Regions from separate parts of the Pseudidiomarina tainanensis genome, predicted to be linked through region 1. Evidence: predicted binding sites of a transcription regulator. Region 1 holds the regulator's gene; the other holds the start of a gene.
What was found. Region 1 encodes sigma-54, which starts transcription at its own class of promoters, with help from an activator protein. Its sites were predicted from a motif close to GTTGGCACGNNNNTNGNNT; they were not measured.

Region 1 (4,425 bases):
TGTGCAACAATCGGCAGATTATGTCACCGCACAACGCGGCGGTTACGGTGCCGTGCGGGAATTAAGCGATTTAATTTTGTTGGCACAGGGACAATTACAATTGCACGGTGGAGTGAGCCTGTGAATCGGAATATTCTGGTTATCATTGGCATTATCTTTCTCGCAGCAGCAGTGCTGATTTGGCGACCGTTCGATGACAGCGTGAGTACCGAAGAACAGCAGGGTTATCGAGAAATAAAACCTGACTTTACCGCCAAAGGTTTAATTGTGCGGGTATACGGCGAACAAGGTGAACTTGCTCACAAAATAGCTGCCGAACAAATGACGCACTACAGCCCCATTGGACTAACCGAGTTAATGGCGCCAACTTATATTGTGCAGCTCGATAATAACGGGCCGATGTGGCAAGTTGAAGCCGAACAAGGTTCGTTTTATGCAGATAAAACACTGGTATTAGAACGTAATATTGAAATGACGAGTCTGTCTGCCGAAGAATTTGTCGAACGTATTGAAACCAGTTATTTGACAATTAATACGCGCGAAGAATTGGTTATCACCGAACAGCCGGTGTTAATTATTGGTCGTGACTTCACGGCAAAAGGTGAAGGAATGCGTGCCGATTTGCGCGCCCAAACATTGGAAATGACAAAACATGTTGAAACGATTTATACCGGTCGTAGCGCTACTAGCAATTAATGCTATAAGTGTGAATGAGAGCGCTGCGCAAGGTCGCGAAGACTTTGATAAGCCGATTCAGATTAATGCCGAACGTGAGTCATTTGATGTGGCCAAAAAAGTAGCGGTGTTCGATCAAAATGTCGTGATTCGTCAGGGTAGCTTATCGATTCGTGCCGATCATCTTGAAGTGACACGTCGTGATGATCAAACGGATGTATTCACCGCCACAGGTAGCCCCGCTGTTTATGAGCAGCAGTTGGACGATGGCTCGCCCATCACGGCTGAAGCGGAAATAATTAGTTACGATCAAAGCCAGCAATTATTGACACTCTCTGGCAATGTGAAGGTCTCGCAAGAAAATAGCGTGATACAAGGTAGCGAGATTATCTATAACTTTGCGACGCAACAGCTTTCAGCTAACCGTAGCGAAGATGATGCGGATCGTGTGACCACCATTTTTATGCCAAAGAAAAAGAGCGACAACCAGAATGAGCCGACTAATCGCTGAGCATCTCGCGAAATCGTACAACAAGCGGCAAGTAGTAAAAGACGTCAGTCTAACCGTAGAATCCGGTCAAATTATCGGCTTGCTGGGCCCGAATGGGGCTGGTAAAACGACTACTTTCTATATGATTGTTGGCTTGGTCAACAACGATAAAGGGCGCATCATGATTGATGACGAAGATATTTCGTTGCTTCCAATGCATGAGCGTGCGCGCCGCGGTATTGGGTATCTGCCGCAAGAGTCCTCAATATTTCGAAAATTGACCGTACGTGACAATATCATGGCGATCTTAGAGACGCGCAAAGACCTCGATGCCAATGGCCGTGAAGAACGTTTAGATGGTCTGCTCGAAGAGTTTCATATTGGCCACATTGCGAATAGCCTCGGGATGAGCTTGTCCGGCGGTGAACGTCGTCGCGTCGAGATTGCTCGTGCTCTTGCCGCTGACCCAGCGTTTATTTTGCTCGATGAACCGTTTGCAGGCGTCGACCCCATTTCAGTTCTCGATATTAAAAAAATTATTGAGCATCTGAAAAATCGCGGCATTGGTGTGCTAATTACTGATCACAACGTACGCGAAACCCTCTCGGTTTGTGAAAATGCTTATATTGTTAGCCACGGTGAGTTGATAGCGACCGGTGACGCCCATACCATCTTAAATAACCAACAGGTTAAAGACGTGTATTTGGGCGAACAATTCACCCTCTAGGTGGTTTAATGAAACAAGGTCTGCAGTTTAAGTTCTCTCAGCAGCTGTCAATGACACCACAGCTGCAGCAGGCGATTAAACTGTTGCAGCTTTCAACGCTGGAACTACAGCAAGAAGTTCAACAAGCGCTTGAAGAAAATCCCCTACTTGAACTTGAGCAAGCCGAAGCGGAGGGCGAAACCGCAATCAGCGACGACGATGAATTATGGGATAGTCCTTGTTCTGCTTCTTTAGGTCAGTCAGCATCGAGTTTCGATGGCGAGGATTCAGTATTTGAAGGCGCCTCAAGCACAAGTTTGCACGACCATCTAATCTGGCAAATGCAGCTCTCGCATTTTTCTACTGTTGATGAAGTCATTGCCCTCGCCATCATTGACGCCATTGATGATAGTGGTTACTTAACCGCCTCGCTTGACGACATCATTAGCGCCGTCAATCAGCAGTTAGACGAGCCAGTTGAGCTCGATGAAGTGGCTGTTGTACTTAAGCGTATTCAACATTTTGACCCTATCGGCGTCGGCGCTCGCGATGTCGGTGAATGCCTCGCCTTGCAACTTCTACACTTACCCACCGATACACCGTGGCGCAATGAAGCGTTTACGGCAGTTCGTGAGCATTTAGCTCTTTTGGGCAGTCGTGATTACCGAACGTTGGCGCGGCGATTACGCTTGAATGAAGACGACTTAGCCGCAGTCATTGAGCTCATTCAACAACTACAACCGCGACCGGGCGAGGCGTTCAATCAAAGTGATGACGACTATGTGATTCCGGATATTTTAGTGCGCAAAAAAAATAATCGCTGGATGGTTGAGCTAAATCCAGAAAGTGTGCCTAAACTTAAGGTAAATGAAAGTTACGCGAAGTTATGCCAAGGATCGCGCCAAACTGATGACATGCAATACATACGCCAGCAAACACAAGAAGCCAAATGGTTTATTCGTAGCCTTGATAGCCGCAACGAAACGTTGCTCAAGGTAGCCAACGCTATTGTTTTGCGCCAACAAGGCTTCTTTGAATACGGTGAAGAAGCCATGAAACCGATGGTTTTAGCCGACATTGCCAGTGCGGTTGATATGCACGAATCAACTATTTCACGAGTAACCACGCAAAAGTATATGCATTCGCCGCGTGGTGTGTTTGAATTGAAGTACTTCTTCTCTAGTCAGCTTGGCACTGATACGGGTGGAGAAGCTTCATCAACGGCGATACGCGCGTTGTTGAAAAAGCTAGTTGCTGCGGAAAACCCGAAAAAGCCGCTGAGTGACAGTAAATTGACTGAACTCCTAGCGGAACAGGGTATCCAAGTAGCTAGACGGACCATTGCGAAGTATCGAGAGGCACTCAATATTCCGCCCTCGAGTCAACGCAAACGTCTTATCTGAATCTTGGACAACAGAAGGAAGATGTTATGCAAATTAATCTGACTGGTCATCACGTAGAAATCACTGACGCCTTGCGCGAGTATGTTGATAGCAAATTTAGCAAGCTCGAACGTCATTTTGACCACATAAATAACGTCCATGTCATTTTAAATGTTGAAAAGTTGACGCAAAAAGCGGAAGCTACGCTGCATTTGAATGGCGGCGAAATTTTCGCAGATTCAGAGCATCAAGATATGTATGCCGCCATCGACGGGTTGATCGACAAACTCGATCGGCAGGTTATTAAACATAAAGAAAAGATGAAACGTCACTAAATCATGGATTTATCCACCTTGTTAAGCCCCGACTGCACGCGCTGTGCAGTCGACGGCTCAAGTAAAAAGAAAGTACTTGAGCTCATTGGCCAACTGGCCGCGCCTCGCCTGTCTGGCACAACCAGCTTCGATGTCTTTGAAAGCCTGCTGAATCGCGAACGATTGGGCAGCACCGGTATCGGTATGGGTGTTGCAATTCCACATGGTCGGTTAGCGAGTGCTAACAAACCTGTAGCAATACTCATGACGCTATCAGCACCTATCGATTTCGATGCCATTGATAATCAGCCGGTCGACATTATTTTCGCGCTATTGGTACCTGAAGACCAGCATGAGCAACATTTGCAAACGCTGGCGTCGGTGGCACAACGATTAAATGATAAGAATTGTACGCGGGCTTTACGTGATGCCCAGAGCGATCAAGAATTATATGACCTGTTCACGGGTTAAGTAGAAGCATCATGCAATTAATTATTGTCACAGGCCGATCCGGCTCCGGGAAAACTATTGCGCTGAGAGTTCTTGAAGATCTCGGCTATTACTGTGTCGATAATTTACCGATTACTCTGATGCCTACACTTGTGCATGCAGTCATTGATCAATATGACAAAGTTGCGGTCAGTGTTGATGTGCGCAATTTACCTGCCGATCAAAATGAGCTTACCGAAGCGCTCGATTTTCTGCCCAGCAAAGTTAAACCAGAAATCCTCTACATCGACTCATCGGAAGCAATTTTGCTAAGACGCTTTGGCGAAACCCGTCGCCTGCACCCGCTCTCACAAAAAGAAATGCCATTGGCGGATGCCTTAGCCGCTGAAGCAGCGATGCTTGAGCCAT
Region 2 (4,425 bases), on a different contig from region 1:
CCCACTCCAGCCTAAAGCCATCATGTCGTTGGCATTCCTCTTGGTTATTTCAGCGGCACTTTCCCGTGTGGTACTGACTTGGTTGGTCCCTGATTTAGCGATGTCATGGTTGGTATTTGCGGCGGCAACGTGGATTATTGCCTATACGATTTATGTGGTGGTGTATCTGCCCATTCTTATCACGCCGCGGCCTGATGGGCGCCCGGGTTAATCGGCATCGATTGTATCGGCGGGTGCGGATTCAGGACGTAGCCAGAGCCAAAACGCGATAGTCGCCATAATGCCAATGATGGCAAACTTTAGCGCCAACGGTGCTGGGCTGAAGCTCAGCATAATGGCGCTACCGCCCATCATCACCGAGGCGATCACTTTGGGTTGACGTTTCACTACGCCGTGCTTACGCCAAGCGATTATCTGCGGACCGTATTTGGGGTGAGAAAGCAATTTTTGCTCAAGGACCGGCCAGCCTTTACCACCCGCCCATGCAGCGACTAATAAAAACGGTACCGTTGGCATAATCGGCAACAATAAGCCGATTAACCCAAGCAGTAACGCCAAAATTGCTATCGTGCGCCACAGCAGTATGCGCAAAATGACCTTCATAGAATACCGAATCCGTAATTGCTTAAACCAAATGTGAGCACTATTGCTATTTAAGCCCCAAGCGGCTGGCAAGCTTATGCAAGTTGCTCGGATCAAGGTCTAGTATACGGGCAGCTTGTGTCCATTTATAGTCAGTATGCTCGAGAGCTTGTTGAATGAGTTCTCGTTGCACCGTTTGTACCGCATTTTTCAAGTTTAATGCACCAGCATCTAATGAGCCTGATGTTTTCGGTAATGGCAGCTCATGCGCGCCTACTGCTGGCACCACAGCAGTGGGTAAATCCAGTAATTGCGCATCAATGCTGACAATGTCATCGCGGCGAGCGCCCAAGCTTAACGCTTTAATGGCGGCGCGGCTGATAGTGTGCTCCAGTTCGCGCACATTACCTGGCCAGTCATAGCGTTGCAGTGCTTGCTCGGCGGCTGGTGATAGGCGTAATGCCCGAACACCCAGGCGAGCGCGGTTGAGCTCAAGAAAATGTCCCGCCAGCACGGCGATGTCATCGTGGCGTTCACGCAGTGGTGGAATCGGCAGCGGATAAACCGACAAACGGTGATATAAATCTGCGCGGAAGTCGCCAGACTTGATTTGTTGTTTCAAATCGCGATTCGTCGCTGCCACAATTCGAACATTCACTTTATGTGAACTATCGCTACCCAAGCGCTGAATTTCACCATTTTGTAAAACGCGCAACAACTTGGCTTGAATCGCTAGCGGTAACTCACCGACTTCGTCTAAAAAGATCGTACCACCATCGGCACTATCGAAACGTCCGGCACGTTCCCCGGTCGCACCTGAATAGGCTCCGCGGGTATGCCCAAACAGCTCACTTTCAGCTAAGGTTTCTGGTAACGCCGCGCAGTTTACATAAACCAACGGCTTGTGGTTGCGTGGTGATAAACGATGGAGTTGGCGCGCAAAAAGCTCTTTACCGACACCCGTTTCACCCAGTAACAGTACCGGTAAATCAGAACCAGCAACCACTTCTAATTCTTGTAACACGGTCATCAATGCCGCACTGCGGCCAATAATTTCTTGGCCATCGTTGCTGTTACTGGTAAGTGAGTATTCACTATCGCGGCGATTGTTACGCAAGGCCCGAATATTTTGCTCAATCAGCCCCATACGAATGGCCGCTTCTACCAGTAAGCTGGCGCGTTGCAAGGCTTGCATGGTGTTATTATCGAACGTGCCTGGGGTAAGCGCATCCAGTGTCAGGACGCCCCAACATTTACCTTCAATATACAAGCTAATACCCATGCAATCGTGCACTGCAAGGTGCCCATCTGGGCTGTCTTCAATTAATCCATCATACGGATCAGGCAAGCTACTGTCTGGCTCAAACCGAACCGTTTCACGACTACTTAAAATGCGTTCGAGGCGCGGGTGTTGGGGGACTAAAAATCGCCGACCTAGCGCTTCGCGGGCGAGCCCGATACTTGCAATAGGACGCAACATATCTTGGTCATGTTTGAGTATCACCACAGCGCCACAGTTGAAGTGGGTGCGCAGTGTTTTGACAACTTTTTCGAGCCGAATGACCGCTGGTAAATCGGTCACTAAGTCGGCAATTAACGTTTCCAATAAAGAGACATCATGCATGGTAAAAACAACCCTTTTAGGCCGGAATGACCCGAACTTTATTGGGTTTAATTTACCATTGCGGATAAAAACTCGATATAAATCAAAGTGGGTAGTTTTGGCACCAAAATTGCACCAGTTAAGGGGTAAATACTATGAATGACGCTGCTTGCAGCGGAAAATTTTAGCTAGGAGACGTTATGACTACCCAAACCGTTCACAGTGAAGCTCTTGCCGTTTATCAAGCCATGCCGAAAAAAGCACTCACTGAATTCATGATTGAACACTTTCATGAAAAGCATCGCGCGCAGTTACCTGATCTCATCAACTTAGCGCGTAAAATCGAAGATGTGCACAATGACCACAACGAATGCCCAGCGGGTTTAGCTGAACATTTGCAAGCCATGTACCAAGAGCTTGAAAGTCACATGATGAAAGAAGAGCAAATTTTGTTCCCTATGTTGGCTGGTGGCATTTATCCAAAAGGTCCGATTGCGGTTATGGAAGAAGAGCATGATCAACATGAGCAAATGATTGCGCAGCTTTTAGAACTTACGAATCAGTGCAATGCACCGCGCGGCGCTTGCGGGAGTTGGATTATGTTGTATGAAGGCATTAACGAATTTGTGAGTGACTTACACCAACATATTGCGATTGAAAACAGTGTGCTGTTTAAGCAGGCTGAAGAAGCAACTAAAGGCCACCATGGCAACGGCCACTGTTGTGGCGGTTGCCAATAGGCCGTGCAAGTTACTGAGCCAGCTCGCGCAAGCGGGTTGGCTCAATGACATTGACGAGTTTGTTCTGGACATCAATCACGCCCTCCAACTGCAGTGCAGATAGAATGCGGCTGATGGTTTCGACTGATAATCCCAGATAGTTACCGATGTCAGCGCGAGTCATGGTGAGTCGGAATGAACGGCTTGATAAGCCACGCTCTTTAAAGCGATCAGCAAGGGTCACCAAAAAATGCGCTAAACGTTGCTGTGCAGAACGATTGTTGAGTGTGCCGAGCAATTGCTTGCTGGTGAAAATCTCGCCGCTCATTAAGCGCCACATTTGACGGCGTAAGCCTGGCATTTGTTCCGCGAGATCATCGAGCGAGCTCACGGGAATTTCGCACAGCATGCTGGTTTCAAGCGCTTGGGTATAGCTTCGGTGTTCGCTTCTAGCAAGCGCGTCGAAGCCAATCAAATCGCCCGGTAAATGGAAGTCAATGATTTGCTCAACGCCATTATCATCAATCGTGTATGATTTTAGTGAACCACTCCGAACCGCATATAAAAACTTCAGTGGCGCGCCGGCGTTTACTAACACATCGCGTTTATGTAACGGTTTGTGGCGCTGAATAATGGTATCAAGGCGTGCCATCCCTTCTTGGTCGAGTTGATATGGCAAACATAACGCTGCCATGCTGCAATTTTGACAATGAATGTGTGAAGTCATATTCGCCATAACGTTTTCCTGATGCAGATCAAAATCAATTTTCAATGCATGCAGTATACGCAGTCTGGTTGCGAATTAACCTTGCGCTGAAGGAGTACCCTCGAGATCCCTCTCAAGGGGTAGATCGGGCTAATTTTTAGGGCTGAGATTTTCCTTCACTTCGAGTGCATTGAAGCTGTAATCGGTATCTGGGCGTGTTCCTTTACCCAGTTTGATTTCAACAATGCTCTCGATATCACTCGACTCACGACCACCGATATGAATACCGGCACTGTACGTGTCGCGTGGATAATGCGTGGTAGTGCACGAGATTAAACCGCAGCGCGTGACCATATCGTGTGAACTGGTATAGCCAATACTTGATTCAGGGCTCACACGCTCGCGGTCAATGAGTGTTTCGCGGTGTGTCACCACAAACCAGTCATAGCCATTCTCCAAGGTCACTTCAGCGGCGCGGAGTAAAGCATAGTCCATGGCTTTGGTTTTATCGGAACCGCGAGCTTTAAAACTCACGCGATACTGTGTATCCGAAATTTTAGTTTCTTGGTATCCGTAGCCAGAACCCTCCGCTTTGCGGTAATCAGGCTGTGAACTACAACCAACAAGGACAAGGCTTGCTAATGTGAACAACATAACAGTGAGTGTTTTCATGGTCGTTCTCCTTTGGTTTTAATGCTGCGGGTCGTTTTTTAAATTCGAGTTCCAAGCAGCGTTAAGTGTCTCTTGTTCTTGCGCTGGCGTTAACGGTGCCGAGCGCATTATTTGGTCTAAAACTGGGTCCAGCATGTGTTTGT

Region 2: BM292_RS08300 (hemerythrin domain-containing protein) is a predicted target of sigma-54. The motif match lies at 2,303-2,321, and genes of this name have one in related genera.

What each region holds. Positions count from the first base shown of each region.
Region 1 is NZ_FOYU01000001.1:1,377,702-1,382,126, forward strand. It holds gene kdsC (3-deoxy-manno-octulosonate-8-phosphatase KdsC) at 1-124, shown strand, start outside; gene lptC (LPS export ABC transporter periplasmic protein LptC) at 121-696, shown strand; gene lptA (lipopolysaccharide transport periplasmic protein LptA) at 653-1,186, shown strand; gene lptB (LPS export ABC transporter ATP-binding protein) at 1,167-1,892, shown strand; gene BM292_RS06680 (RNA polymerase factor sigma-54) at 1,901-3,274, shown strand; gene hpf (ribosome hibernation promoting factor) at 3,301-3,588, shown strand; gene ptsN (PTS IIA-like nitrogen regulatory protein PtsN) at 3,592-4,038, shown strand; gene rapZ (RNase adapter RapZ) at 4,050-4,425, shown strand, end outside.
Region 2 is NZ_FOYU01000002.1:305,108-309,532, reverse strand. It holds gene BM292_RS08315 (NnrS family protein) at 1-211, shown strand, start outside; gene BM292_RS08310 (YbaN family protein) at 208-603, opposite strand; gene norR (nitric oxide reductase transcriptional regulator NorR) at 650-2,206, opposite strand; gene BM292_RS08300 (hemerythrin domain-containing protein) at 2,386-2,925, shown strand; gene fnr (fumarate/nitrate reduction transcriptional regulator Fnr) at 2,936-3,640, opposite strand; gene BM292_RS08290 (CC0125/CC1285 family lipoprotein) at 3,761-4,282, opposite strand; gene BM292_RS08285 (hypothetical protein) at 4,301-4,425, opposite strand, start outside.